2 regions of the Exiguobacterium sp. ZWU0009 genome follow, and region 2 is predicted to be linked to the other one. Evidence: a T-box and tRNA genes for the amino acid it is inferred to sense, from the RefSeq annotation. Region 2 holds a T-box; the other holds one or more tRNA genes.
What was found. The T-box of region 2 lies ahead of tyrS (tyrosine--tRNA ligase). A T-box ahead of a tRNA ligase gene usually reads a tRNA of that ligase, here a tRNA-Tyr.

Region 1: it encodes a tRNA-Tyr, which carries the amino acid that the T-box ahead of tyrS (tyrosine--tRNA ligase) is inferred to sense. The anticodon was not compared.

The regions. Positions count from the first base shown of each region.
Region 1 covers NZ_CP018057.1:155,476-171,226, reverse strand. The annotation lists gene L985_RS01045 (NAD(P)/FAD-dependent oxidoreductase) at 1-405, opposite strand, end outside; gene L985_RS01040 (phosphotransferase family protein) at 470-1,363, opposite strand; gene L985_RS01035 (GNAT family N-acetyltransferase) at 1,360-1,842, opposite strand; gene L985_RS01030 (isochorismatase family protein) at 1,856-2,416, opposite strand; gene L985_RS16910 (hypothetical protein) at 2,546-2,719, shown strand; gene L985_RS01025 (short chain dehydrogenase) at 2,757-3,356, opposite strand; gene L985_RS01020 (alpha/beta hydrolase) at 3,395-4,162, opposite strand; gene L985_RS01015 (hypothetical protein) at 4,186-4,752, opposite strand; gene glmS (glutamine--fructose-6-phosphate transaminase (isomerizing)) at 4,830-6,626, opposite strand; gene glmM (phosphoglucosamine mutase) at 7,039-8,394, opposite strand; gene L985_RS01000 (CdaR family protein) at 8,424-9,710, opposite strand; gene cdaA (diadenylate cyclase CdaA) at 9,710-10,570, opposite strand; gene L985_RS00990 (anti-sigma factor) at 10,650-11,270, opposite strand; gene sigW (RNA polymerase sigma factor SigW) at 11,287-11,850, opposite strand; gene rocF (arginase) at 11,976-12,884, opposite strand; tRNA gene L985_RS00975 (tRNA-Ala) at 13,096-13,171, opposite strand; tRNA gene L985_RS00970 (tRNA-Gly) at 13,181-13,252, opposite strand; tRNA gene L985_RS00965 (tRNA-Lys) at 13,259-13,331, opposite strand; tRNA gene L985_RS00960 (tRNA-Tyr) at 13,336-13,419, opposite strand; tRNA gene L985_RS00955 (tRNA-Thr) at 13,457-13,529, opposite strand; tRNA gene L985_RS00950 (tRNA-Glu) at 13,543-13,617, opposite strand; tRNA gene L985_RS00945 (tRNA-Asn) at 13,620-13,694, opposite strand; rRNA gene rrf (5S ribosomal RNA) at 13,706-13,821, opposite strand; rRNA gene L985_RS00935 (23S ribosomal RNA) at 13,869-15,751, opposite strand, start outside.
Region 2 covers NZ_CP018057.1:2,382,488-2,398,238, reverse strand. The annotation lists gene L985_RS12530 (transglycosylase domain-containing protein) at 1-2,328, opposite strand, end outside; T-box leader at 2,477-2,683, shown strand; gene tyrS (tyrosine--tRNA ligase) at 2,740-3,987, shown strand; gene L985_RS12520 (biotin transporter BioY) at 4,249-4,776, opposite strand; gene rpsD (30S ribosomal protein S4) at 4,930-5,529, opposite strand; gene L985_RS12510 (GAF domain-containing protein) at 5,763-6,248, opposite strand; gene ezrA (septation ring formation regulator EzrA) at 6,472-8,178, shown strand; gene L985_RS12500 (amidohydrolase) at 8,246-9,805, shown strand; gene L985_RS12495 (MerR family transcriptional regulator) at 9,797-10,561, opposite strand; gene L985_RS12490 (NAD kinase) at 10,655-11,470, opposite strand; gene tpx (thiol peroxidase) at 11,636-12,133, shown strand; gene L985_RS12480 (class I SAM-dependent methyltransferase) at 12,234-13,142, shown strand; gene L985_RS12475 (acetate kinase) at 13,263-14,474, shown strand; gene L985_RS12470 (3D domain-containing protein) at 14,781-15,386, shown strand; gene L985_RS12465 (universal stress protein) at 15,497-15,751, opposite strand, start outside.

The DNA.
Region 1 (15,751 bases), 1.0 Mb from region 2:
CGTACCTTGATGATCTGTCGCTCGTGTGACGAGTTCGTCCTCCGTTGCCATAATATGCGTGACCTGTTCATTCAACTGAACGGGAATTCCTCGACCAATCGCTTGTACGAGTTGATTCATGCCGTTCGTTGCGACATAGCGTGGAAAATCCGTTCCGAACCACTTACGAACCCATCCCTTCTCAAGCCAGTCGTCGACTTCACGTTCCAACTCTTCCGTCCGAACCGTGAAGAAGACGGCCCCATGATCCGCTGTTCCTTCATCAACACGACGAGTCGCCATTCGCCCCCCGACGCTCTGACTTTTTTCGATGATTTCAACAGTATGTCCTGCCGCCTGTAATTGACGTGCCGCAAAGATCCCGGCGAGTCCACCACCGATGATTCCGATTCGTTTTCCTGTCATCTTGCTTCCCCCTCAGATTCCTCATTTCCCTAAGTATAGAGGTTTCTTCCAAGACATGGGTGAATCAATACCCATCCGATATGCTCGTCGTCTGTAATTCCTGCTCGATAAGCGCGATGTTCTCCTCAAAGAATGCTCGGTGCTCTTCTAATCCACGTTTGATGCACCATCCGACGGCCGTGAGTGCTTCCCACAAACGATAGTATGAAAGATACGTCTCGATCGGCACGTCTGGGTGTAACGTCGCGTATCCTTCTTGAAATGCCGTGACGTAAATGGAACCGAATGTATTGAGATTACGGACGATCTTCGTGAAATCCATCTCGACGGCCCCATAGCGGGTCGTCTCGAAATCGATCACCCCTGTGACTTGATCACCTACCGCCAATAAATTCGCTAGTCGGAACTCACAATGTGTGGCAACGGGACGTGAAGGCTCCGGTAACAACTGTTCCCGTCTGACTAACTCTATTTGGATGTTCTCTAAAAAACCGGGGTCGAGTTCGGACGTGATGAACGGCATGAATCCATCGAGTTTTTCATTCCGAAAATACCGCCAATCCTGAACCGGATAGGCATAAAATCCATCTTCCGTATACTCGCCGTAGGCTTCTCCTGTGCACGTATGCAGCATTGCGAGCGTTCGACCAATTTCGTACGCCAATTTTTTAGTCATCGTAACCGGTGCCTGTCCTGGTAAGGCAGCAAGCACGAACGCCCCGGTCGTCTGCCCGGGAGCTGCCTCAGCTAAGATGTGCGGCACGGGTACAAACCCTTCTATTGCATGAATCCAGCCACGCTCCCGGTACCACTTTTCAGCCGTATACGGGCGTTTCAAGAAAACGACCTGACCATCCGATAGGACGAGACGATCGACTTCAGAACTATACGATTCGTCGACGGTCGCGCATACCGCGACGTCGAGTTGAAAATGTTCAATCCATTCGTCTCGTGTCATGTTGTCGTCCCCAGCATTTTCTGTAGCGTTTCACCTGGTAGACCGTCAATCGGTCCCACATAGGTCGATTCAAAACCTAATCCGATCAAAATACGACGCGAAGCTTCATGTGCTGGATCAATCGTCGCCGTGACGACCCGCAACTCCTCTTCCGTCGCTAACTGTAACAGGCGCTCTGCAATCGCTGTACCGTATCCGCGTCCCCATTGATCGGGTAATAGCATGTAGCCGAGCTCTGCTTCGAACGGTTGCGTTTGACTCCGGGACATGTGCCCGATTCCAATCCATGTCTCTTCGGCATAAATCAGATACGATCCGAGTCGGTCGTGTTGCTGTTGTTCAAGGATTCGGTCAAAGCGTTGTTTCGTTTCCGCATCTGTTAATGCCTGCTCCGTGATATAACGCATGACACGTTCGTCTTGGACGAGCGTCGCGTAGCGTTCGTAATCGGGCGCTGTTATTTTTCGTAATTCAATCATCTTATTCTCCTCTTCATGTCCGGTAGTCATTGTGGGTTGGGGTGAAGACATCTTCCGTTGACGGACGAACGATCGCAAAATGTTCGACGTTATAATGACCGTGCAAGACTTGATTATGGTGAGCGATCATTTGCTCCGGAGTCAGGACATCGGAGCCGTTTGTTGTATGCCCATCTGCGACGAGTGTGACATCAAAACCATGCACCGTCGCGCTGCGCACCGGGGTATCAATGCAGTGTTCCGTCTTACAGCCTAAGACAATCAGATGGTCAATTGATGCTTGCTGTAGATGATCAAGCAAGGGGGTGCCATGAAACGCATTCGTCGCCGCTTTATCAAACGTGACACTTGACGCTGGAACGGGAATCGAGTCATGGACCGCAAACCCAGGTCCTGTTCCGCCAGCGACGTCGAGATCCCGAATGAAGACGACCGGGATGTTCCGATCGTCTGCTTCGAGTACGACCCCTTCGATGACGTGCGCGACTTGTTCCTTTAAGTATACTGGACGTTCTTCCGTGTTCCCGTCGACGAGTTCTTGTTGAAAATCAATCACTAGGACCGCTTGGTTCATCGTCATGTTCCTCCTTGTAAAATCGACTGTTTGTTTCCTTCCCGTTCATCTGAATGATTTCCTGCTCTTGACAGACGCGAAACTTTTTAGCTGTTGGATTCGTTAAGAAGAAGGAAAGGATGTGTCTGGATGATTTGGTTTGGCGTTATCTTCTTATGTGTACTTCTCGTTAATCTGACACTGGAGAAACTGATCATGAACCGGACGATGACAGGTCGCTGGTTCGTCCGTAACTTACTTATTTGTCTCGGAATCACTCTCTTACTATTCGGAATCGAACGTTATATCCTATCCGGATTCTAAAAAAGCAGATAGCGATTTTCGCTACCTGCTTTTTCATTTAATAGACTTCGTAATTTTGCCCCGTCTGTGCCCCTTCGACACTTTTCTCAAACGCCGTCGCGACACGTGACGCCGGAACGGCTTCAAAACCACGGAAGAAGGGTCCGTACTTTTCAAGTGACTCGATCAGTACATTCGGACTGACGCTGTTGATCCGAATGCCTCGTGGCATCTCGATCGCTGCTGCATGAACGAACGCTTTGACTCCACCGTTAGCAAGCGCAGCAGATGCGCCTTGGCGAATCGGATCGTCCATCATGATGCCGGTCGTCAGCGTAAAGCTTCCGCCGTCTCGTACTGACTCTAAACCAAGCAAGACGAGATTGATCTGACCTTTTAGTTTACTGTCGATCCCGATTTGATTAAGCTCCGGTGTTAAGTCCGTCAATGGACCAAAATGAGCGCCACCTGTGGCACTAATAACGGCGTCAACAGAGCCGACTGTTTCATACATTGCCCGAATACTTTCCTCTGATGTGATGTCGACTTGTACATCCGCTCCGGTTCGTCCGGCACGAATGATGTCATGCCGCCCACTCAACTGTTCGACGACTGCCTGCCCAATCGTTCCGCTTGCCCCTACTACTAAAACTCGCATGATCCCTTCCCCTTTCACGTCTAGCTTACCTATCTAGCCTACTGCACAGCAGATGATGGTTTCAAGGAATGTACCGGATGGGTCTTCAAGAAGATAAGGATTTCTTCGAACAAACGCTGTTTGTCCCGATCGAGCGTCAGTAAATGTTTACTGTTCGGAAGAAGGACCTTTTTCTGATCTTGGCTCGGCACCGTCGTTTCGATTCTCTCGAGACTTGCATGATAGACGGCATCATCTAATGCGCCAAGGAATAGAGCGATGGGCTGTGTGATCTTCGGCAAGACGACTCCTGTGTCGAGGATGAACTGTTGCAGTGCTCGTAAGTCTTTTTCTGGGCGTGGAAAATGACGGTCGACAAAGTCTACGATCCACTCCGGCGAACGATCGTCAAATTGAAAATACCGTTCCGTATAACGAAGGACGCGGTGCTCGAGTCCGGCAATCGTCCGCTCAAGAATCGGCGTCGAGAGTAAGATGAGTCCGGCACATCCTGACTGTTCTGCCAGTCGAAGTGCCATCACTCCACCGAGTGATTGTCCGATCAAAAAGATGTCGGTGTGTCCTCGATCTTGTAAAAACGCGAGTCCGACTTGCGCGGACTGCCAGACGTCTTCGATCGTCGTCGCAAACAACCGCTCCGGCGATTCCCCGTGCCCGGCGTAATTGGGCGCGTAACAGGTGTACCCAGCTGCATGTAAAAAACGAGCGAGGCCCCGCATCTCATTCGCACTTCCAGTAAAACTATGTAACAACAAAATAGCAGGTCCAGGTCCTTCTAAGTACAGATCCTTTGATTTCGTAATCAAGTGCGCACCTCCTTTTCATCTCTTCAGACTTCCTCTACCGAAGCATCCTCCCGTAACGATTCTATAATCCGAAAGCCTGGGTAGTCCGCTTCGGATCGTCGTTCCCCACTCGTCCGGTAATAAGCATTCCAGTAACTGATCATTCGGTCTTCGGTCCGCTTCATGTATCTTGGGTCATCCTCGACGAATTGTCGTTTCACTTCCGAATCCCATTGCTCGATTACGGGTACGATGCTGTCGACAATTTCACGGACGTACTCACTAGCAAGTTCGATGATATAGGCGAGGACCCATCCGTCGCGCGGACGATTTTTAAGCAACTGCTGGAGATAATGCTCACGGACATAACCGTCATGATGACGCGTGTAGAGGCAATATAACATCGTCTGTTGTGTTGGCGTCAACTGTTCAATTCGCTCGGACGCGACTTCTGGCATGTATACGCGCATCGGAATCTGTATCTGTTCCTGCTCTACATTTACTTCGATCGCCCCTGGTGATAAGCGTGTCCATCCAAATGGTAAACATGCTTTAACGATCCGAACGTCTTGTTCATATCGTTTAGGGAATGCTGCAAGCCATCGGTTCATCTTATTCTCCTCTCATATAAAAAACTCCAAACGGCAGACGCTTTGATGCGGCTATCGTTTGGAGTCGATTTGTTTTCTTATTCAACCGTTACTGACTTCGCCAAGTTACGTGGCTTATCGACGTCACAGTCGCGACCGAGTGCCGCGTAGTATGAGATCAATTGAAGTGGTAAGACCGACAAGAGCGGTGACAAGAGTGGCTCGACTGCTGGGATGACGAATGCATCCGTCGGCAATTCAAGACCTTCTGCTGCGATGACACACGCGTTTGCACCACGTGCGACGACTTCCTTGACGTTCCCACGGTTGTTGAGGTGAACGTGTGGTTGTGTCACAAGCGCGATGACAGGTGTGTTGTCTTCGATCAAGGCGATCGGACCGTGCTTGAGCTCTCCACCCGCGTATCCTTCTGCTTGGATATACGAGATCTCTTTGAGTTTCAATGCACCTTCCATCCCGACGTACGCATCTTGTCCGCGACCGATGAAGAACGCGTTTCGTGACTCAGACAAGTATTCTGTCGCGATTTCTTGGAAGCGATCTTTTTGAGACATGACCGATTCCATCGCACTTGAGATTTTACCGAGTTCCTTCATGAGATCAAAGTTGACGGCAATCCCTTTCGCTTGAGCAAGGTCAAACGCAAGGACAGCGAGAACAGCAATTTGCGCTGTATACGCTTTTGTTGAAGCAACGGCGATTTCCGGACCTGCGTGGAGCAACAATGTTGCGTTTGCTTCACGTGACAATGTTGATCCTGGAACGTTCGTGATCGTCAGTGCCGGGTGACCGAGTTTCTTCGCTTCGACGAGAACGGCACGGCTATCCGCTGTTTCACCTGATTGTGAAAGGAAGAGGAAGAGCGGTTTCTCTGTCAATAGTGGCATGTTGTATCCGAACTCAGAAGAGATGTGAACTTCTGTCGGGATGCCTGCGATTTGTTCGATCAACTGTTTTCCGATCAAACCAGCATGGTAGCTTGTTCCGCAACCGATGATGTAGACACGGTCACGACCAAGTACGAGATCACGGACCGATTGGTCGAGTGTGATGTCGCCTGCTTCGTTTTGATATTTTTGAACGATGTTACGGATGACCGCTGGTTGCTCATCCATCTCTTTGAGCATGTAGTGTGCGTACGTTCCTTTTTCGATATCTGATGCATCGATTTCAGCTGTGTACGCTTCACGCTCTTGGACGTTCCCGTCGAGATCTTGGATCGTGACGCTATCACGCGTCAAGATGATCATCTCACCGTCATGCAACTCGATGAATTGATCCGTTACTTGTAACATTGCCATTGCGTCTGACGCGACGACGTTGAACGTACCGTCACCGAGACCAACGAGAAGTGGTGATTTGTTTTTCGCGACGTACAAGACGTCCGGATTTTCAGCATCGATCAATGCGAGGGCATACGAACCATGCAAGACGCGGAGTGTTTGACGGAATGCTTCCGCAACGTCACCTGTCTCGTTGAAGTTCTTTTCAATCATCTGAACGATGACTTCTGTATCCGTGTCGCTGAGGAGATCGACATTCAATTCTGCTTTTAGCTGCTCATCGTTTTCGATGACGCCGTTGTGCACGAGTGTGAAACGTGCTGACGCACTTTGGTGTGGGTGTGCGTTTGGTACGCTTGGGACACCGTGTGTCGCCCAGCGTGTGTGTCCGATTCCGACTGTGCCGTCTGCCTCAGCAGGAACGACTTCGCGTAGCGCAGCAATCCGGCCTACTTCTTTATGGACTTGGACGCCGTCGTTGACGAACGCAAGACCTGCCGAGTCATAGCCGCGGTACTCGAGCTTTTCGAGACCTTTTAATAAAATTTCCTTCGTGTTGACCTGTCCGATCATACCTACGATTCCGCACATGTTACATCTCTCCATTTACAAGTATTTCCCTAAAGAGGAAACGGCTCTTGTTGAGAGGATCCCGATCGGTCTGTTTGTCCGTCCAATCACTTGGACGATTTCAGAACGATTTACGGTATGGATCTGGTACCGGGAGGCATCCGCCGAATGATTCGATAAACCTCCACCTCGTCAGCTTTCATCCTACGAAGAAAGCCCTGGCGCTTCTTGTTTCCGTCTGACCCCGTTTCTGTCCGACTTCACCATCATACGAACTTTAATCTGAAAAAGCAAGAAAGGTAACGTATTTGTAACTATTCCCGATATTTTTCTATTCAATACGCATAATCCCTATTTTTTGTAAAAATCTCAATCTATTTTTCTAAAATAATTGTAAAAAAAGAAGCAGAGCAATCGCTCTGCTTCGGGTTGCTTAGTTTTCTTGTAACGCGTAGTTCTCACGAACGACGTTCGCGATCCGCTCGACGTACGCATCACACGCTTCTTGTGTCGGAGCTTCCGCCATGACACGAACGAGTGGTTCTGTTCCTGACGCACGGACGAGAATCCGTCCGTTGCCCGCCATCTCCGCTTCGACTTCTGCAATGATCGCTTGCACGGCAGGGCCGCTCATTGCGCCATTTTTGTCTGAGACACGGATGTTAACGAGACGTTGTGGGAAGATTGGCATCTCAGCTGCGAGTTCCGATAACTTCTTCCCTGTCGCTTTCATGATTTGCAACAACTGGACGCCTGATAACATACCGTCCCCTGTCGTTGAGTAGTCCATGAAGATGATGTGTCCCGACTGTTCGCCACCGAGTGTATAGTCGTTCTTACGCATCTCTTCAACGACGTAACGGTCACCGACCGCTGTCTGAAGCGCCGTCATCCCGTTTTCTTCGACGGTTTTATGGAAACCGAGGTTACTCATGACCGTCGCGACGATCGTGTTGTCTTTCAAACGACCGAGTTCGTTCAAGTATTTCCCGCAGATGAACATGATTTTATCGCCATCCACGATATCGCCGTTCTCATCGACTGCGATCAAGCGGTCGCCGTCTCCATCAAACGATAAACCAACGTCCGCGCCTTTTTCCTTAACGAAGGCAGCAAGATGTTCAGGGTGTGTCGAACCGACACCATCATTGATGTTGAGTCCGTTCGGAGTTGTACCGATTGTCGATACTTCCGCTTCCAAGTCACCGAATAGACGTGGTGCGAGGCTTGACGTCGCCCCGTGTGCGCCGTCGATCGCAACATGGATGCCTGAGAAATCTTCATCCGATGTCTGACGAAGCATGTGGAGATATTTCTGAGCCCCTTCATAGTAATCATGAACGAAGCCGAGTTCTTTTCCGGCTGGGCGTGGTAATGTGTCTTCTGCTTCATCGAGTAATGCTTCGATTTCAAGTTCTGTTGCATCATCGAGCTTAAAGCCGTCTGAACCGAAGAACTTGATCCCGTTATCTTCCACTGGATTGTGCGATGCAGAGATCATGACTCCAGCTGTCGCATCCATCGTTTTTGTCAGGTACGCGACACCAGGTGTCGAGATGACACCAAGACGCATGACTTCTGCACCGATTGATAACAGACCCGCGATGAGTGCATTCTCAAGCATTTGACCAGATACACGTGTATCGCGTCCAATCAAGACTTTTGGTCGTGTGCTTTCGTGTTTCGTCAACACGTAACCACCTGTTCGACCGAGGCGATACGCAAGTTCCGGTGTCAATTCTACGTTTGCGACGCCGCGTACGCCGTCAGTTCCAAAATACTTACCCATGTGTTATTTCCTCATTTCACTAATTTGTTTTAATTGGTCGGAATCGATGTCCGGGGAATCGCTTTTAATGTGACATCCATATTATCCGGACGCAGGACATCAAAGGCTTTTGATGTCTGATACGAGATCGGCAATCCATGCGTTCCTTCTTTTAATCCTGTCACGTCGATGACCGCTTTGATATCCGTCGCATCAATCGATGCTAAATCAGATTCTTTCCCGCGGACGACGACATCAATCGTTTGATTGTAATCAATCGTATACTTTGATTCATCGAATCCATTCAACGTGACCGTCACACCCGGAATCGTTTTCTCCGCTCGATCCTCGACAGTTTCTGTCGTCGAATTGGCATTTTCTTTTTCGACGACGATATTGACAGTGACCTGTGTCGGATCCATCGCTGTCGCGTTTTCCGGTTCAACGAGTTTGACGGTTTTTTCCGTCGTTTTCGTCAATCCTTTGAGCGAGACCGCTTCCGTATCAACAGAACCGATACGCTCTAGTTCTTCTTTTGTTCCATATAGACGAGCTTCCGTCGTGACGGGAACGATCTTGACGACAGTATATCCTTTTTTAACGTTGTCTTTTGTCTTCACATTAATCGGTACCGTCTTACTTTCCTTATAGATCGGTACTGTGATTTCTAATTGTTCCGGTTGATAAGATGCACTGATCGTATTCCCGTTCGTGTCAGTCGCTTTAGCATTGAACGTCTCTTTGAACGTCTCTGCCCGACCGGTCACATCGATCGGTACTTGGATTGCTGAAATCGCCTGTAACTTCTCTGCGCCTCCCGTGACTTCAACAGTTTGTTGGTTCGGTTGCGCTTCCCCAGCAACATATCCTTCAGCGATTTTGTTTTTATTCAGTAAGGCGACTTGTACCGGTACTTCCTTTGTAATCTTCTTATCGAGGAAGACTTCGATCGTCTCCTGTTTCGGCGTCACCTCGACATCTTTTCCGAAGCTGGTTGCTGTGACACGGACACGATGATAGCCAGGGTCGAGTCCTTTCAAATCAATCGATAATCCAAAATCCTGGACGAGCCGGAGCATCGTCAAGCTACTCGACGGCCCTTTGACGGTCACTTCCATACTATCTGGAATATTATAGGCGACCCACTGCGATTCATCATACTGGACCGTGACCGGCACGTCAAATTTCGTCGAACCTTGTCCTGCGATCGGTAATAGACTAGCGGCATCACTTTTTCCCGTCGTATTCGAACCTGCGACCATCAAATACAACATGACGGCCAAGGCGACGGCAACGATGCGTAAAAACCAGCGTTCATTGAACCACTTTTCGAACATTATTTTTTCGCCCCCATCCAGTTCAAGAAGGAAGTATTCGTCGGTTCGGCTTTGACGATCGTCTCAAGTAACTTCGTCCGTAAGGATTCTTCGTCGAGTTCCCGGTACAGACGTCCATTGATGGCGAGTGAGACACCACCCGTTTCTTCCGAGACGACGAGCGTGACGCTATCCGTCACCTCACTGACACCAATTGCTGCGCGGTGACGTGTTCCAAGCTCTTTTGAGATATGTGCACTCTCAGACAGCGGTAAGTAACAAGCGGCTGCTGCTAACTTGCCTTGCTGGACGATGACGGCACCATCATGTAAGGGAGTATTCGGAATGAACAAGTTGATCAGCAACTGACTCGTGATTTGTGAACCGAGCGGAATGCCCGTCTCCACGTATTCACTCAGTCCTGTCTCGCGTTCAATCGTCACGAGTGCTCCGATACGACGTTTTGACATGTACTGAGCAGACGATACGAGTGCATCGACGATTCGAACTTGTTCATCTTCATCACTGATGGCACTACGTGAGAAGAATTTACTCGTTCGTCCTAAGTGTTCCAGTCCACGCCTTAGTTCGGGTTGGAAGATGATGATGATCCCCAGTAACCCGTAGGTGATGATTTGATTCAATAAGAATTGCAATGTTTTAAGTCCAAAAAAGCCACTCAAGAACCAACTGATCAAAATGACCGAGATCCCTTTAATGAGCTGGACTGCTTTTGTTCCTTTGACAATGATCATGAGACGGTAAATGACGAACGTCACGACCGCAATATCAATCACGTCATTAATATAATCGTACCAATGTACGTTTTCTCCCAGTTTCAACAATTGAAATTGAAGTGGTTGCCAGCTGAAGTAATTCACCAACCGTGCCCCCTAACTCATCTGATTTAAACAGTTTCCATTATAGCACAAAGGGACGAGTTCGACTCGTCCCAGCTGATTATTGAAATAGACGCTTGATTCCGTACCAAACGCGTTCGAATAATTGATCAATTTCCTTGATTTCTCCGGTCACGCTACCAGCACTCGCCGTGTAAGCTTTCCCGTCAACGGTCATGACGTCGCCATTGACTTTCCCTTCGATTCGGACGTTCCCACCTTCGACATATAGATCTTGATCGACCGTGACGCCTTTCGGAACGACGACCTCGCCATTTTGAGCGACGATACCTGGTGCATTCGTATAGGATAAGTCATGTTCTTCTTGTGCCATATAACCACCAAGGCTACCGACCGACAAGAGTAAGAAAACAGCCGCTGCCGCGAGCAATGGGTACTGCTTCATCTTCCCTCCAAAACGAGACGGTTGCGGTTGGTGCAGCAAAGCAGCGCTTGGCGTCTCCACCTGGTCGGGCAATTGTGCCAGCACGCGGGATGTAAAATCTGCCGATAATTTGGGCGCTGGAAGTTGACGCAGTCGAGCATCAAGGAGTCGATACTCTTCGAACTCGTCCATCGCGTCTACTTCTCGTAACTCTGCTTCTAATCGCTCGAATTCCTCAGGTGGTTGATTTTGATCTAAATAATCCTGGATCCGTTCATGTACATGCTCTCGTGACATGGTGAGTTCCTCCTTCTCATCGTTTGGCAAAATGCTTCTTCAGCGCTTCTCGTCCACGATGAATTCTAGTTTTGACAGTAGCGACAGGTAATTCGATCATTTCACTGATTTCCTTTAGCGAAAGATCCTCTACATATTTCAGGACGAGTGGGACACGGTATTTTTCTGGTAAAGCTGCAATCGCGTCCCCGACTTCGTTTCGTTGCTCGTTATCGACCACTTGGTCCTCCGGCAAGGTGTCCTTGCTCTCGAGTTGTGAATACAATGTCAGTCCTTCAGTACCTGACATCTCAGCATCAAGAGAATAATCAGGTTTCTTTTTCCGTAATCGGTCAATCGATACGTTCGTGACGATTCGGTACAACCAAGTCCGGAACTTCCATTGTGCATTATACGAATCAATTTTCGTAAATACACGGATGAAGGCTTCCTGTGTCGCATCCTCCGCCTCCATTCGATCGCGCAAGACGCGGAAAGCCACAAGAAAGGCACCTTCCTTATATAGATCAACAAGTGCCGCGAATGCATCACGGTCTCCCTGTTTCACTCGCTCAATTAAGCGTAGTGTCGTTTCTTCCACTTTGAATACCCCCCGCTCTATGCGGTCAATCTCTTATACGAAGTCGACCGATAAATGTTTCATCTCCTTTTAAATTGTAACAAAAAAAACTTGAACCCCGATGAAAAGAGTTCAAGTTCTATCCATTATTTTACTAAGCGATGTGTTTCCATTGCCAAAAGTAGATCTCCGATTAGTTCATTCGCAAGTTCTGCTGTTCCGTTTCCTTCTTCAAGTAACGGATTCACTTCAACGAATTCAGCTGCAATGAAGTCTTCTGCCGTTGCGCAATGCTTGAGCACTGTCTTCGCATCGTCTAAGAAAATACCGTCAGCGACACGTGTTCCTGTACCGACGACGAGTGATGGATCGAGACCGTCCATATCGAAGCTAAGATAGAACGCATCCGTCGTTTCCTTCAAATAAGCAATCGCTTCTTCCATGATCGCGTCCATTCCCCGAGTTCGGATCGCTTCCATATCATAGACACGAATACCAAGACGATCAATCAGCTCTTGTTCGCCTGGATCAACGTCACGTAATCCGATGAAGACGAGATGTTCCGGTTGCAGCTTGACATCTGTTCCTCCGACTTCCGTTAAACGCTGATGTCCTTCCCCAAGGGCTACAGCGAGCGGCATACCGTGGATGTTACCAGACGGTGATGTTTCCGGTGTATTCAAATCACCGTGTGCATCGAACCAGATGACGCCAAGACGTGGTACAGTCTGACGTAACCCTGCAATCGTTCCGATCGCCATGCTGTGATCGCCACCAACTAATAACGGAAAACGTTGCTCCGATAACGCATCACGTACAATTAGATGCAAGTCATTCGTCGTGTGGACGACGCCTTCAAGACGTTTCAGCTTCGGATCTTCTTCTCGGACTGCATCCTCGGATAAAACAGCCGCTTCCCCGTAGCGTACTGCTTCTTGTCCCCGTGCTTCGAGTGTCGCGAGTAGACCCGCTTTTTCGACAGCAGCAGGTCCGTGTTCAGTGCCCGGCTTTCCTTGTCCATAACGGTACGGTACGCTGATATACGCGATGTTCATACGATATTCCCCCTATGTCATAGTCACTTCTACATACATTGTAAGCGGTAACAAACGAGTGGTTCAACTCAACAAAAAAACGCATGAATATACAAAAAAACACCGTGAAGGGAATCACGGTGTTCTTGCGTACGTACTCTGGTTATGCTTGGCATTTCATATAAAAAAAACTTAAGACGAACGAAACTCGCTTAAGATCTTTAAATAAAATTGGTGGAGCCTAGCGGGATCGAACCGCTGACCTCCTGCGTGCAAGGCAGGCGCTCTCCCAGCTGAGCTAAGGCCCCGAAAGAAAAAGCGGAAGACGGGATTCGAACCCGCGACCCCGACCTTGGCAAGGTCGTATTCTACCACTGAACTACTTCCGCAAGAAATGAGCCATGCAGGATTCGAACCTGCGACCCTCTGATTAAAAGTCAGATGCTCTACCAACTGAGCTAATGGCTCGACATGGTGGGGGGGGGCGGATTCGAACCGCCGAACCCGAGGGAGCGGATTTACAGTCCGCCGCGTTTAGCCACTTCGCTACCCCCCCAGTTTGTCTAGGAAACTTATACAATTGAGAAAAACAGTGCCGGCAACAGGAGTCGAACCCGCGACCTACTGATTACAAGTCAGTTGCTCTACCAGCTGAGCTACACCGGCACAAAAAGTATAATGGTGACCCGTACGGGATTCGAACCCGTGTTACCGCCGTGAAAGGGCGGTGTCTTAACCGCTTGACCAACGGGCCATTGGCTCCGCAAGTAGGATTTGAACCTACGACCTACCGGTTAACAGCCGGTTGCTCTACCACTGAGCTATTGCGGAATAAATTAAATGCCTGGCAACGTCCTATCCTCACAGGGGGAAGCCCCCAACTACTTTCGGCGTTCAAGTGCTTAACTTCCGTGTTCGGCATGGGAACGGGTGTGACCACTTGGCTATCGTCACCAGACGACGGGCTCGCGCCCTCAAAACTGAAGTCATCAACAATGCATCTGCTAGAACAAGGCCTCGACCGATTAGTATCACTCAGCTCCACATGTCGCCATGCTTCCACCCGTGACCTATCTACCTCATCGTCTCTGAGGGGTCTTTCTTGATTACTCAAAGGGAAATCTCATCTTGGAGGGGGCTTCATGCTTAGATGCTTTCAGCATTTATCCCGTCCGCACGTAGCTACCCAGCGATGCTCCTGGCGGAACAACTGGTACACCAGCGGTGCGTCCATCCCGGTCCTCTCGTACTAAGGACAGCTCTCCTCAAATTTCCTGCGCCCACGACGGATAGGGACCGAACTGTCTCACGACGTTCTGAACCCAGCTCGCGTACCGCTTTAATGGGCGAACAGCCCAACCCTTGGGACCTACTCCAGCCCCAGGATGCGATGAGCCGACATCGAGGTGCCAAACCTCCCCGTCGATGTGGACTCTTGGGGGAGATCAGCCTGTTATCCCCAGGGTAGCTTTTATCCGTTGAGCGATGGCCCTTCCATGCGGAACCACCGGATCACTAAGCCCGACTTTCGTCCCTGCTCGACTTGTAGGTCTCGCAGTCAAGCTCCCTTCTGCCTTTGCGCTCTACGAATGATTTCCAACCATTCTGAGGGAACCTTTGGGCGCCTCCGTTACTGTTTAGGAGGCGACCGCCCCAGTCAAACTACCCGCCTGACACGGTCCTCCAGCCGGATCACGGCTGCGAGTTAGAGACTCTATGCATGAAGGGCGGTATCCCAAGGGTGACTCCTCCGAAGCTGGCGCTCCGGGCTCGACGTCTCCCGCCTATCCTGTACATCATGCACAAAGCCTCAATATCAGGCTGTAGTAAAGCTCCATGGGGTCTTTCCGTCCTGTCGCGGGTAACCTGCATCTTCACAGGTACTATGATTTCACCGGGTCTCTCGTTGAGACAGTGCCCAAATCGTTACGCCTTTCGTGCGGGTCGGAACTTACCCGACAAGGAATTTCGCTACCTTAGGACCGTTATAGTTACGGCCGCCGTTTACTGGGGCTTCGGTTCAAAGCTTCGCTTGCGCTAACCCATCCCCTTAACCTTCCAGCACCGGGCAGGCGTCAGCCCCTATACGTCATCTTGCGATTTAGCAGAGACCTGTGTTTTTGCTAAACAGTCGTTTGGGCCTATTCACTGCGGCTCTACTCATGTAGAGCGTCCCTTCTCCCGAAGTTACGGGACCATTTTGCCGAGTTCCTTAACGAGAGTTATCCCGCGCGTCTTAGAATTCTCATCTCGCCTACCTGTGTCGGTTTACGGTACTGGCGCCTTCCCCCTCACTAGAGGCTTTTCTTGGCAGTGTGAAATCGTGACCTACGTCCCTACGGGACTCCGCATCGTTCCTTGACTTTGGTGCCTGACGGATTTGCCAATCAGACGGTCTTGAAACTTGCACATGCACTTCCATCCGCATGCGTCACTATCCTCCTGCGTCCCCCCATTGTTCAAACGGTGGATCGGCGGTACAGGAATATCAACCTGTTATCCATCGCCTACGCCTTTCGGCCTCGGCTTAGGTCCAGACTAACCCTGAGCGGACGAGCCTTCCTCAGGAAACCTTGGGCTTTCGACGGAGGGGATTCTCACCCCTCTTTTCGCTACTCACACCGGCATTCTCACTTCCAAACGCTCCACTGCTCCTTCCGGTACAGCTTCACAGCGGTTTGGAACGCTCCCCTACCATTCCTTACGGAATCCGCAGCTTCGGTGGTATGTTTAGCCCCGTTACATTTTCGGCGCGGCGCCACTCGACTAGTGAGCTATTACGCACTCTTTGAATGGTGGCTGCTTCTAAGCCAACATCCTAGCTGTCTAGGCAGCGCCACATCCTTTTCCACTTAACATACACTTTGGGACCTTAGCTGGCGGTCTGG
Region 2 (15,751 bases):
TTTTTCTTTAGCCTGATCTTGTTCTTTTTGTTGCTCTTCTTTCTTCTGTGCGTCCGCTTCTTTTTTCTTTTCTTCTGCTTCTTTCTTTTTCTTCGCTTCGGCTTTTTTCTTTGCTTCTTCCGCTTTTTTCTTCTTATCTTCTTCTTTGAAGCGACCACTGTTTTTAAAGTCGTTTGCTGTTACAGAAGATGGTTGCGTGAAGCGGGCACCGGATTTGAAGTAGCTACTGTTCGCGGCATACGTCGCATTCGCCATTTGTGACCACAGCGTTTGTGTTCGTTGGTAATACGTCGTTGGACCGATGAGCGAGTTGTTCTGATCGTGTCCTGTCCAAACGGCAAGCGTTACACCAGGAGTGGAACCGACAAGGTAAGAGTCTTTAACATCGTTCGTCGTACCTGTCTTACCAGCCCAATCTCCAGGAACGTTTAATCGACTTTTTGCAAACGTTGCTGTACCTTTTGAGAAGACGCCACGCATCATATCAAGCGTCAGGTAAGCTGTTCGTGGTTCATAAATTCGTTTTTTCTTCGGTTTTGCTTTATAGATATCTTTTCCGTCTTTCGTGATTTTCGAAATGACGTATGGTTGCACGAATTCACCATAGTTGGCGAGTGTCGCGTAAGCACCGGCAAGTTCGACAGGTGTGATCTCCATCGTTCCGAGTGCTGCTGAAGGGGCATAACGAATCGCATCCGGTACTTCAACACCCATATCGACGAGTTTTTGAATCGAGTTCGACATGTTCATCTTCTCGTAAATCTTAACGGCAGGTACGTTCAATGAGAGTTCAAGTGCTGTACGAACCGTCACGTTTCCACGATAACGTCCACCTTCGTTCTTGATCGGACGATCGCCTGGTTGACGTGGTACGGTCTGATAGTAGTACTCTTCATCATTGACGGTAGATGCCGGAGTGATTAAACGATTTTCAATCCCGTTCGAATAGACGAGAATTGGTTTTGCCGTTGACCCGATTTGACGTTTCGCTTGGAATGCTCGGTTGAAATCATCGGCTTTTCCATCAAGGTAACGTCCACCAACGAATCCGAGAATACGACCCGTCTCATTCTGAACCATGACCGCAGCTGTCTCTTCTGGATCTTGTTTCGAAACGGTTTTTTTCGTTTTTGGATCCACGACTTGTTTGTACTGCATGCCGCCAGGGAAGTTCCCGTTGTTCTTCGCAGGTTGTTGCATCGATTCATGAATTTTTTTATCTAGCGTCATATGAACTTTGTATCCACCTTGACGGAGTGCAACCAGTGCTTGATCTTGATAGTTTGCCCGGACTTCTGCCAGTTCAGACGGTTTGACTTCGTCTTCTTTCACACCATCTTGTTTCATCAAGTACTTCGTCATGATCTTCGTCGCTTCACGTTCTGCTAAATCATAGACATACGGATACGTGTCACGCGAACGTTTCGACTGTTTCGCGAAGTCTTTCGTGATGTCGTGTTTGATTGCTTTTTCATATTGTTCTTTCGTAATGTTTTTTGCGACATACATTCGCTTCAACACGGTCTTCATCCGATTGACACTTGGCGTCAAGTCCTTTTTGACGACACCGCCCTGTAGATAAGGTGTGTAGTAGTAAGGGTTTTTCGGAATACCAGCGAGGAAAGCTGCTTGTGGTAACGTCAGTTTTTTCGCTGATTTGTTGAAGACCCCTTGGGAGGCAGCTTCGATACCAGCGATGTTACGCCCGAGTGAATTTCGTCCGAATGAGACGACATTCAAATATGCCTGTAAAATTTCATCTTTTGACATCGCATTTTCAAGGCGGAGCGCTAAGATGATCTCTTTTGCTTTCCGTTCGAATGAAACTTCGTTCGTCAGGATTTGGTTTTTAATTAATTGTTGTGTAAGCGTACTTCCGCCGGTGCGTGACGCTGAATTCGTCAATTCTTGTAAGACTGCTCGTAAAGTCGCTTTTGGAACGACTCCATCATGTTGATAAAAATCTACGTCTTCCGTTGATAGAAGCGCATCAATTAAATAAGGGGAGATATTCTTGATATCAACCGGCTGACGTTCTTCATCCGTTGAGATGTTCGTCAGCTTTTCGCCACTTCCCCAATAAATTTGACTTGTCACCGCATAACTGTTCACTTCTTGTTTCATCTCAGTCAAAGGTGGTGCTTTCGTATCTTTGACGAGGGAAGCGAAATATCCTCCAGCCGCTCCGACAGAGAAGCTGCCGATGAGAAGGACTGCTATGATGAGGAATAAAATGATGTTCCACGAAACATCGTATGTGATATTCGACCAGTGCCGAACGGCTTTCGTCCGGGGGTGATTCCAAAACTTGAACCAGTTCTCGCGCATAAATGATCTCCTTTGCATCTTAAACTTAGGTGTAAATTAATATTAAATCACAGATAGACGTATTATACCATAAATCCACCAGTAAAATCGGACTTGACAGCGGATTCGCCTTCGACGTATCATGAAACCATCTTATTTTCATATATTACGTTAAACAGTGATCGGAATACAGTAGTAAGTCACTCCCTGTGACAGAGACCTAGTGGTGCTGCGAACTAGGACACAGTGAACTTACGAATTACGCTTCCGGGAGTTTCTTGAGAAATCAAGCGGTCCGTCCCGTTATCGACGAACCAAGTGGTCCTTTTATGTAAAGGGCAATCAGGGTGGTACCACGGAATTTTCCGTCCCTTCGTCTTAGACGAAGGGACGGTTTTTTATTGTTAAAAGTGAACTTTAGGAGGAGACACAATGACGTTATTAGAGGATTTAGAATTTCGCGGTTTAATTAACCAAATGACGGATGAAGAAGGACTTAAGACATTACTCGAGACACCAACGACGCTATACACGGGTTTCGATCCAACAGCTGATTCATTGCACATCGGGCACTTGTTGCCGATTTTAGTCTTAAAACGATTCCAACAAGCAGGTCACCATGTCGTAGGTCTCGTCGGTGGGGCGACGGGAATGATTGGAGACCCGAGTGGTCGCGCAACGGAACGTTCATTGAACACATCGGATATCGTTGAAGAATTTGCAAACCGGATTAAAGATCAACTGTCGCGTTTCTTACCGCTTGAAGGAGAGAACCCGGTCACGATCGCCAATAACTTGGACTGGACGAAAGACTTGACGATCATCGATTTCTTGCGTGATATCGGAAAACACTTCCCGGTCAGCTACATGCTTGCGAAAGACTCTGTTGACTCACGACTTCAAAACGGAATCTCGTTCACTGAGTTCTCATACATGTTACTTCAATCGTTTGACTTCTTGAAACTTTACGAAGACAAAGGATGCCGCCTTCAAGTCGGAGGAAGTGACCAGTGGGGGAACATCACAGCAGGGATGGAATTGATTCGTCGTGCCGGTCATGAAGAAAAAGCATTCGGTTTGACGGTACCGCTCGTTACAAAAGCAGACGGTCAAAAGTTCGGTAAGACAGCAGGTGGTGCGGTTTGGTTAGATGCTGACAAAACATCACCGTACGAGTTCTACCAGTTCTGGTTCAACGTTGACGATCTTGACGTCATCAAGTTCTTGAAATACTTCACGTTCTTAACGCACGAAGAACTTGATGCGCTCGCAGAAGAAGTTAAAGCAGCACCAGAGAAGCGCGTCGCACAACGTCGTCTCGCAGAAGAGATGACCGTTCTCGTCCATGGTGAAGAAGGTCTGACACAAGCACAACGTATTACGACGGCACTCTTTAGTGGAGATATTAAATCGTTGCAAGTCGAAGATATCGAAGATGCGTTCAAAGGAATGCCACGCTTTACACTCGGTGAAGCGACAAACCTCGTCGACGTTCTCGTTGAGGCGAAGATCAGTCCGTCAAAACGTCAAGCACGTGAAGACGTAACAAACGGTGCGATCTACCTGAACGGAGAACGCGAGCAAGATTTAACGAAAGAAATCACGGAAGCTGATGCAATCGGTCGCTTTACGATCGTACGTCGCGGAAAGAAAAAATACTTCGTCGTCGAGCATGCTTGATGATCAATTAAATAGGGTTAACTCAAAAAAGAATGACTTGTCTTTTCACGCCCTTTCCTCAGGCGAGACACAAGCCAGTTTTCCTGCTTCACTTCAGCAGGAAAGCGGGTCTTGTTTGTCTCTGACAGCGCAAAAATGCGCTTATTCCTGTAGGAGTTGCGTGCAACGAGTCATTCTTCTTTTTACGAGATAAGGGTGGCAGACTCATGATCTGCCACCCTTATCTTTTTATAAATTGACTTATGGGTCAGCCTCGTATTTTTAAGCTGTTCGGAATAAACGGAGTGGTAACAAGCGAACGGCAATCGTCGTGGCGATGACAGCTTTGATTGTATCCCATAGGACAAACGGATAGTTAATCGCAAAAGCATCTTTGAACGATAGATCGAGTACAGCCATTAGACCGAATGTGCCAAGCAGGTAAACTAAACCAAGTCCGAAGACGATCATCCCGATGAAGAGAGGAACGAAGCGGCGCGTTTTTTCTGCAACAAGACCGATGAAGAAACCGGCAATCGGAAAGGCAATCAAGTACCCAACGGTTGGTCCGACGAATGGAGCAAGTCCACCTTTTCCGCCAAGCACCGGTAGACCAGCTGCTGCGAGTAATAAGAAAATCAAGACAGCGAGTCCGCCACGTTTGCCACCAAGGATTGCGCTGACCGTCATGATCGCGAGCATCTGAAGCGTGATCGGAACGGCACCGACAAGTTGAATCTGTGGCAAAGAACTGACGGCTGCGATGATGGCAGCACCAAGGGCAATGAATGTTAAATCTCTTGTTTTCATGAATAAAGTCCTCTTTTCTGTTTGTGTTAACTATGTATATTTAAAGGTTAACACAAACAGGTAAATGACGTCACTCTTTTTTTAAGACCAGGTATACATTTTAGTCATAGGTATAAAAAAAGCACCCACCGAAGTGAGTGCTGGAACAATCGATTAACGTGAGTAGTACTCGACGACGAGTTGTTCTTGGATTTGATCGTTCAATTCAGAACGCTCTGGAAGACGGACGAATGTTCCTTCGAGCTTCTCAGCATCGAAAGTAACGAAGTCTTTAGTTGCTGGAGCAACTTCGAGTGCTTCTTTGATAACGACAAAGTTCTTCGATTTTTCGCGAACTGAGATCGTTTGACCTGGTTTCACGCGGAATGATGGGATATCAACGCGTTGTCCATCAACTTGGATGTGACCGTGGTTGACGAGCTGACGAGCAGCACGACGTGTACGAGCCATACCCATACGGTAAACGACGTTATCAAGACGTGCTTCGAGTAAGAACATGAAGTTCTCACCGTGGATACCAGGCATTTTGCCAGCATCGTTGAAGATACGGTTGAATTGGCGTTCGTTTACTCCGTACATGTGACGAAGTGTTTGCTTCGCTTGAAGTTGAAGACCGTACTCAGATACTTTACGACGGCTGTTACCGTGTTGACCTGGTGCGTAAGGGCGTTTTGCGATTTCTTTTCCTGTTTCAGTAAGTGAGATACCGAGACGACGTGAGAGTTTCCAAGCTGGACCTGTATAGCGAGCCATAATAAGACTCCTCCTTATTGTTCGTTATTATTTGCATAAAAATAATAACGCCATCAAACCCACATTACGCCCATTTCATGATGTGGCACCCTCGCTTGATAGCAAAGTTACACGATGCCCCTCCGGTTATTCACCGAGTCATGAAATGTGATACGTAAGCGATTTGACCGCTATCGTTATCATTTCTGCACTTTTACAAGTATACGGTGTGGACAATCGACTGTCAATCAGAATTACAGATGGCGAAGCAGAGTCGTACAGAATGCTTCTAGACCAGCTTGATCGACTTCGTCAAAACGATTGAATTCTGGGCTGTCGATATCGAGGACACCGATCGTTTGTCCGTCTTTGACGAGTGGAATGACGATTTCTGAATTCGAAGCCGCGTCACATGCGATGTGACCTGGGAACTGATGCACATCTTCGATTCGTTGTGTCGTTTGCTCTGCTGCAGATGTTCCGCAGACACCACGACCGAATGGAATACGGACACATGCTGGAAGTCCTTGGAACGGTCCGAGGACAAGTTGGTTTTGCTCCGTATCCGTCAAATAGAAGCCGACCCAGTTGATACGGTCGAGGAACTGGTTGAGCAACGCGCTCGCATTCGATAAGTTCGCAACTTGATTGTCTTCTCCCATTAATAACGCATCAAGTTGTTTTGAGAGCATGTCATATTGTTTCGTCCGGTCACCTTCATATGTCTTTGTTTCGAACATAATAAAAATTCCTCCCATGAAAAGCGTATTTTTTTTAGTTTAACGAGTTTTTGCGTAGCTGACAAACAATTGATTTTTGGAAAAAGGATTCAAAACAGCGGAAGAAATCAGGAAAAGCCCTTGTAAATCTATGCAAAACGGTTGCGCTATACTATTATAAGGATAAGATTATTGCGATTTAGAGAAAATCTAAAGTCGTAGGACAGAGTGGAGGTCGTGACAAATGTGGGCATGGGTGATCGGAGTCATCGTCATCGTATTACTCGTCATGCTATTTAGCATGATCAGTCGAAAAAAATACTACGCGAAAATCGATGAACTTGATATGCGCAAACAAGGCATCGTCAGTGCATCGATTCCAAAGGAGTTGCAGGACTTAAAGCAACTACCGATGGCGGGTGAGACGGAGACGAAGTTCAGCTCCTGGCATCAAGCGTGGGAAGAGTTATTAACGGTCCACGTCGCCCAAATCGATGAGACCCTTTACCGGGCGGAGGAAGCGCTCGATAAATATCGGTTCATCGCCGTCAAGAATGACCTCGAAGTAACGGAACAATTGATTGCGGAACTCGAAGGATTGATCGATGAAATGCTCGTCGAGATGTCGACGTTCAAAACGAATCAATCGGTTCTAGCCGAACTGAAAGCGCAAGGGGAAGCCGATTCAGGGCAAGTTCGGAAATCATTATTGATTCAAGCGAATTCATTCGGTCCGGCGCTTGCGCGTCTGGAAGAACGAAGTGAACAGATCGACGCGCACTGGAATGAGATGTGTCAGTACGAAGCTTCAGGTGAAGTGACGAAGGCGTATGAAACAAGCTTGTTACTCGAGCAAGAAGTAGCAACGACGCGTCAACTCGTCGAACTCGTACCGAAACAATGGAAGATTCTCGCTCATGAATTGCGTCAACGGATTGATCAGCTTGGAGCGGGCTATAAGGAGATGTCGTTAGATGGGTACCCACTTGAACCACTCGGTCTCCAATCCGAGATCAAACGGTTCGAGGAACAACGTCTGAGCCTCTCTGAGAAAATCGAAATGCTAGAAGTCGACGGGTTGGAAGAGGCGATTCAACAGTTATCGGCCGATGTTGATCAAATGTATGATACATTCCGTCGTGAGGTCGATGCGCGTCATCAAGTGAAAAAAGAAAATCAATTCTTGAAACAAAAAGCGCTACGGATGCGTGAACGGATTCATCAATTGGCACAAGAATTTAGCATCTTACGTGAAAAATATGAAATCTCAGCAGATTTAGGGATTCATTATGAGACGATCCAGCGTGACGAAGAGCTACTGTTTGAAGCTGCAAAAGATCTCGATGAGTCGATTGCCGGAAAAATCATTCCGTTCAGTATGCTCGAAGATCAGATGCGCGATGCGATTCGCCTCGAAGAACAGTTGATGATTCAGTACGAACGCTTTACGGTCGAACTCCAGGCACTTCGAAAAGAAGAGACGGAAGTTCGCGAACGAATCGTCGAATGGCGTCATCAGCTGTCGCAGACACGTCTCCGTCTGAAACGACTCGGATTACCGAACTTACCGGCTGAGGTGGAAGAAGCGCTCCGAAATGCGAATCGTTCACTGCAGACGCTTGAAACACGGTTAGAAGAGTTACCGTTTAACGTTCGATCGATCGTCGCACAAAGTCAAGACGTCCAAGAAACGTTTAAACATGTGCAAGAACGGTTAGATACATTAGTGTTCGAAGTCACGTATGCCGAACGGCTCGTCCAGTATGCGAACCGGTACCGTCGCCACGACAACGAGATACATATGTCGCTGACGATCGCGGAAACGAAGTTCTTAGCGGGAGACTATGAACGAACGATTGTCTTAGCGGAACGTGTCCTAAATGAATACGATCCGGCCGCGATCGAACGTATTAAACGGTCGTGTGCACCAGAAGAAACATTGCACGTTTAAATCAGGATCGACAATTCAGGGTGACCGTCATGGTCACCCTATTTTTGTAAAAAGAGGAGTGAGTGGAATGGGAACACTATACGTAAACGGATTGATTCGAACGATGGCACACGAAGAGGATGTCCATTCAGCGATGTTCGTCGAGAAGACGCGGATCATCGCGATGGGAGAGGAAGGAAAGCTACGCCGCCGTTTCGGTAGACGTATTGATCAGATTCACGACTTGAACGGAAAAGCTGTATATCCAGCCTTTACGGATGCGCATATTCATCTGATCGGTTACGGGGAAGCGATCAATCGTGTCGATGCCTCGCGTTATACGACGCTTGAAGCGTTAGGGCAAGCTTTTCTCAAGGCGGAACCAGTCAATGGGATCCATGTGGCAGAAGGCTATGACGAAACGAAGCTTGATCGTGCACCGACGAAAGCATGGCTCAATCAGTTGTTCCCTGATGCACCTGCCTTGTTGAAACGAACAGACCGGCATACAGCACTTGTCAACGATGTCTTGTTCCAACAGCTCGGATATAAAGCGTCGACTGTCATCGAAGGTGGAAAGGTCGGTATATCGGATAATGGTGAAGCTGACGGATTCTTGTACGATGCGGCGCTTGAACCTTTATATGCGTTACAAGCTGGAAACTTGGAGCGGAATAAATCGTCCCTCCGGTCAGCGATTAAGAACTTATACCAATACGGCATCATTGCGGCACACACAGAAGACTTGTCGTATCACGGTGATGTCGCGGACATCTTGCAAGCCTATAAGGAAGTGACGCAAGAGACAGGCTTCCATACGCATTTGCTCGTGCATCATCTTGTCATTGATGAGTTCGTGCAACAACAACCTACTTTACCGTCAACGATGTCAATTGGTGCGATGAAACTGTTCGTCGACGGCGCTCTCGGAGGACGGACAGCTCTTCTCGGTCGTGGTTATTCCGATGATCCGACGACACGTGGTATTGAAGTGCATACGCCAGAACAACTCGAGCAACTCGTCAAACGTGCACGTAGTTACGGGTTCACAGTCGCGGCACACGTCATCGGGGATTTAGCGATCGAGCGGTTCGTACAGGTGCTCGAGAAGTATCCTGCGCCAAAAGGGAAACGAGATCGCATCATTCATGCGACGGTCGTCCGACCAGAAACGCTTGCGCGAATTCGGAAGTTACCGGTCTTGATTGACGTCCAACCGGTCTTTTTACTGGATGACGCCGATTTCATCGTCGATCGACTCGGGTTGAACCGCTTAGACTGGAGTTATCGCTTACGTTCGTTAGCTGAGACCGGCGCATTATTGTGCGGCGGAGCAGATGCGCCGATCTCTGACCCCGATGTCCGACGGTCGCTTTATGCAGCAACTGAAGGAACGGCAGGGCGTGTCAATAAAACGAACGAGACGTTATCGATGTTTGAAGCCTTATTGCTCTTTACGAAAAATCCACATCTCGCGACGGAAACACATGGTCGAAAAGGATTGCTCTTACCTGGCTATGATGCCGACTTCGTCATCTTTGAAGAAGACTTCTATCGCCTGCGTGGGGAAGCGATCTTAAATAACCGTTTGGTCGAGACGGTCCAAGCTGGAAAAACCGTTTATCAGGCGGAAGCCGCGTTAGTGTGATGTTTGCGCATAGTGTGAAATAGCTTCCGAATAGAACGTGGATAGTCCAGGGGCATACGCATCGTAATAGGCACGGAATCGTTCGTCAGACACATACATCTGACCGAGTGAGGCAAAGAGAGATAATGCGCATGGGTAATAGTACGTATCGATGAAGTCATGTTGATCTTTGACGACTTGTTGAACGTCTGGATCCGTAGTCATGCGCCCGTCACGGTAAAGGACCGTCAAGCGCTGATCGAGCTGTTTGTGCATGGTGCTCAGTTGTTCTTTCTCATTCGGAGTACGTTGTTGTTGTCTTTTTGCACTGATTCGATAGGCGTCGGTGTCGCCGTAGTGTTTTTGGACTTCATCTGCATGTTGCTTTTCATGCGTAACGATCTCATCATGCCGTAAACCACGGAATAATTGTTCGTCTTTCATGGGGAGTCCTCCTTTTAACGTGAGTAATGTCTGTTCAGCGAGTTGAGCGAGCATTTGATAATGCGAAGCTTTTTCTTGAAGAAGCGCAATCTGCTTTTTCAGTGTCGTATGATGATTGGAATCAGGTTGCGTGAGTAATCTTCGGATTTCTGACAGTGGAAAATCAAGTGAACGATAGAGCAGGATTTGTTGTAAACGTAAAAGATCTTCCTTGCTGTAACTTCGGTGACCGGCATCGGTACGCTTTGGCACGAGGAGACCGATCGTCTCATAATGATAGAGTGTTCGTTTTGTGACGCCGGTCAGTTTGGCAATTTTCTGAGTGGAATACATCAGTTGTGTACCTCCTTTGATTGGAGTATAAGGGGTGACGTAACGGAAGACGCAATAAAAAAATCTGCCCCGAGGAGGCAGATTTTTTTATTGTCATAAGAACGAGCGTTGAATCTTATGCCAAAATGTATTATTCGTCAGTTTGACGGTTTTCAGTTCTTTTTCAGAAAGTTGGATATCGACTGAATCTGTTCGTGTGAGACTGAGTGCTTCGTTATCCATCCCGATGATCGGATAGTCGTTTCCGTCTTCGATGATGCGTAACGAGAGTTTCCGTCCACGGTTCAGTAGGAAAGCAGAACCGAGTGTCCGGTACCGGTTGTTGTTGACCGAAGCAATTTCGCTGACTTGAAGACAGTGGATCAATGGATCGACGATCGCACCAGAGAGTGACTTATTATAAGCCGTAGAGCCCGTCGGTGTTGAGATGACCATTCCATCCCCGCGGAATGTCTCAAACAGGAAGTCATCGATATAGACTTCGATCGCGAGTGATTTGATGATGCTCGACTTCACGGAACATTCGTTCAGACAGAGCATCGGTGGTCCACCGTTGATGGATGCTTCGAGCAGTGGATAACGACGTACTTCGATTTCACCATCCGAGACACGGTTGCCTGTCTCTTTAAAGATCGCTTCGACCGCCGAAAGATCATTGATATCAAAATCACAGTAGAACGAGTTTGGTCCTTCAGCGAATCCAACATAGATGGCATCATCACGGAAACCTGTGAAGCGTGCCGCTTGCAAGAAAGCCCCATCTCCACCAATCGAGACGATGATGTTTGCTTGTCGGTGATCTTGGACGACGTTCAGTCCATATCGTGTACCGACATCAATCAACTTTCGCACCTGCGTCTCGTGTCTTTGTGTATTTCGGTAGTACAGGTAGACATTATTTCGAGCCATGGTCAATTCCCCCTTGAAAGCGTTTCATGAACTCTTTCATTATACCTGTTTTTTGGAAAGACGGGTACTGAAGTCCATCAATTATGGCAGAATGCTTGCCATCTTCGCAGATCATTCCTATAGTTAAATAGAAAATACAGTATATCCAATCAGGGGAAATGGGGAATTCATATGGCAACTTTTAAAGGAAATCCAATCACACTTCAAGGTACAGCAGTTCAAGTCGGACAAACAGCACCTGACTTTCAAGTGTTAGCTAACGACTTATCACCGGTAACACGTGATACATATCAAGGTGTTCGAATCATCAGCGTTGTCCCATCAATCGATACAGGCGTTTGTGATGCGCAGACACGCAAATTCAATGAAGAAGCAGCAACAATCGAAGGTGTGACGGTCATGACGATTTCAAACGACCTTCCGTTCGCACAACGTCGCTGGTGCGCATCAAGCGGTCTCGATCAAGTCGTGACGTTGTCTGATCACCGCGATCTTTCATTCGGTACACAGTATGGCGTAGCCATCGAAGAATTACGCCTGCTTGCACGTTCTGTTTTCGTTCTTGATTCAAACAACGAGATCACGTACGTTGAATATCTTGAAGAATCAACAGACGAAGTTAATTTTGAAGCAGCACTCGCTGCAGCGCGTGAAGCGAAGTAAGAATGGTTTACAAACGCCGCTGAAGCGTTACAATGGAACTAATGATAGAAACGGCTCCCGCTCTACGGGGGGCCGTTTCGTTTTGGAGAGGATGACGTACATGGAGCCGTTAGAAAAGTTATATAAGGAATTAACACGTCAAACAAAACAAATCGAACGTGATCTTGATATGCCCTATTTAGAAGCGTTGACGACGGTGATTGATCGATTGAACGATCGTCATACTGAAAATGTAGATAAAGAGGTCATTCGGAAGGCAGTGTCGCTTGCTATTTTAGAAGGGATGAAACAAGCGCAACCGAACCATTTGCCGACGCCAGACAGTGTCGCTTTGTTTGCTGGTTATCTAATCGGGAAATTGGTAGGTAAGGAGGACATCCGATTACTTGAGTTGGGGAGTGGGACGGGTGGCATGTTACATGCTGTCTTAAGTCAGCTTTCGACAGGTACAGCCGCTGAGGCGGTCGAGGTAGATGAGACATTGATTCGTTTATCAGCAGCGGTAACGGAATTACTCGACTATCCAGTCACGTATACCCATCAAGATGCGTTACGACCATTATTGTTAGATCCAGTTGATCTTGCGATGGCCGATCTTCCTGTCGGTTATTATCCGGATGAAGAGGCTGCCGCGTCTTACATCTTGAAACGAGACGAAGGCATGAGCTATAGTCATTTCTTGTTGATTGAACAGGCGATGCAATACGTCAAACCAGGTGGATTCGGTGTCTTCGTTATCCCGAACGGTCTGTTCCAGCATGATACGGAAGGGAAGTTGAAACAGTACTTCGAATCAAAAGCGCATGTCATCGGTATTTTGCAGTTGCCGCTCACGATGTTCAAACAAGAACAGGCAGCAAAAAGTTATTTGATCGTCCGTAATCATTTAGCCGGTATGAAGATGCCGAAACAAGCATTGCTTGCTGAGTTGCCATCGTTCACAGATGCCCGCGCCTTTGGTGGTATGGTGAAACAGATTGATGAATGGATTAACACAGAATTAAAATGAATTACGCAAAGTGATTGAAATCTGTCGTTAATTTGACTATTCTAGTTGTAGAACAGAAATAGAAGAAAACCTAAACAGATGTGAATGTTCATTGGATTCAAATGGAAAAGGGGAAAAATCATGGCAAAAATTATGGCGGTAAACGCAGGTAGTTCGTCTTTGAAGTTCCAATTGCTCGAAATGCCGAACGAAACGATGATTGCAGTCGGACTCGTTGAACGCGTTGGTAAAGACGATGCAATCTTTACGATTAAATATGGTGAAGGACAAAAGTATACAGATGTCCTCCCACTTGCAACACATAAAGAAGCAGTCGAGTTGTCACTCGAAAAATTGATGGAGTTCGGAATCATCTCGTCTTACGATGAGATTAAAGGTGTTGGACACCGTGTGCTTCATGGTAAAGAAAAATATGCAGACTCTGTATTGATTACAGATGAAGTCATGCACGATATCGAGTCGTACACAGAACTCGGACCACTTCACATTCCACCAAACTTGATCGGAATCCGGGCATTCCAAGCATTGCTTCCGGAAGTACCACAAGTGGCAGTCTTCGATACGGCGTTCCACCAAACGATGCCAGAAGAAAACTTCCTTTACAGCTTGCCGTATGATTACTATACAGAATACGGCATCCGTAAATATGGTTTCCACGGTACGAGCCACAAATACGTTACGGAACGTGCATCTGAATTACTCGGTCGTCCGTTAAAAGACCTCCGTTTGATTTCATGTCACTTAGGTAGCGGAGCATCGATCGCAGCAGTTTCGGGTGGCGAATCAATCGATACGACAATGGGCTTCACACCGCTTGAAGGGATCACAATGGGAACACGTTCTGGTTCGCTTGACCCAGCGTTGATTCCATTCTTGATGGAGAAAACAGGGAAAACAGCAGAGGACGTCTTGAACGTCATGAACAAAGAGTCTGGAATCTACGGTCTTTCAGGTCTCTCAAGTGACTTGCGTGATGTCCAGACAGCTGCTAAAGAAGGAAATCATCGTTCAGAGATGGCACTCCGTATCTTTGCTAACCGTATCCACGGTTACATCGGGCAATACGCTGCTGAGATGAATGGTGTCGATGCGATCATCTTCACAGCGGGCGTCGGAGAAAACTCAGATTCAATCCGTGAGCGTGTCTTACGTGGTCTTGAATTCATGGGCGTGTACTGGGATCCATCACTCAACACTGGAGCTCGTGGAGAAGAACTCTTCATTAACTACCCACACTCACCAGTTAAAGTCATCATCATTCCAACGAATGAGGAATTGATGATTGCACGCGACACGGTTCGTGTTGGTGGATTAGTTGCTCAAAACGCATAATCGTTTCAATCAAAAAGACTGAGTCGTTATTCCAACGATTCAGTCTTTTTTTATAAAATCTAAGAAATAGAATATACGAACATACGATCTATTGTTACGGTGTTTGTCATATAACGAAAAATGAATCGTCATCTTTGTAAAAATAAACCCAAAAATGATCGATTTCTTAAAAAAATGAGTCTTTTGTAACATAAAAGTAATAGTACAGACATATTTTTGTGGTCTATATGTAACGGCACTACTTCGTTTTGTCATGTATATTAATCTCAGTTAACAAACACGAAACAATGATGGAGGAGAAAATACATGATGAAACGGATGCTCGCAAGTGTTTTAACGGTCGTGTTAGCACTCAGTTCGTTCGCAGGTCTTCAAGCAGAGGCTGCAACTAAGAAAAGCGTCAAGTCAACAGTCGATAGCCTAGTCATTCGTCAGAAAGCTACTACTTCTTCGAAAAAGCTCGGTCTTCTATATAAGAACCAAACGTTATCGTACAAAGCAAAAACAGGTAACTGGTATAAAGTAAGTTACAAAGGTAAAACAGCTTACCTTAGCGCAAGCTACTCGAAAGTCGTGACGTCAAGCAGTTCGAAAAAACAATCGACAGGTGGTTGGAAAACAATCACGAACGTAAGCGCAACAGCTTACACGCCGTATGATCCAGGTAGTGGTAATCTGACAGCAATCGGTTGGAACATCAAAAGCTCGAAAAAGAAAGTCGTAGCGGTTGATCCACGTGTCATTCCACTTCGTTCGACAGTGAAAGTGTATTACAAAGGGAAATTAAAAGGAACGTATACAGCCGCTGATACTGGCGGTGCCATCAAAGGCAAGAAGCTGGATATCCTTTACTACTCTCGTTCAGAAGCATTCAACTGGGGTCGTCGTACGGTCACAGTAAAATACAAATGATTTTAAACCATCGGACATTGGTTCGATGGTTTTTTTTGATTAAGTAGGTCGTCAAAAAAGCCTCGCTTCCTTTGAAATGAAGGAAGCGAGGCTTTTTGGTGAAGAGTGGTTCATAAACGGACGATCAAAACGTCACATTTTGCGTAACGCGTAATGCTTTCAGAGACACTACCGATGAAGAAACGCTCAACAGCGTTTAAACCAGTTGCGCCACAGATGATTAAATCGGCATCGTGATTAGGGGCAAGCTTTTTGGCGATCGTTACTTTCGGTGAGCCGTATTCAATCGCTACTTCGACTTCCTGTACACCGCGATCTTGAGCGGTCTTGACGTATTCGTCTAGCAATTCCTTCGCGTAAGATTC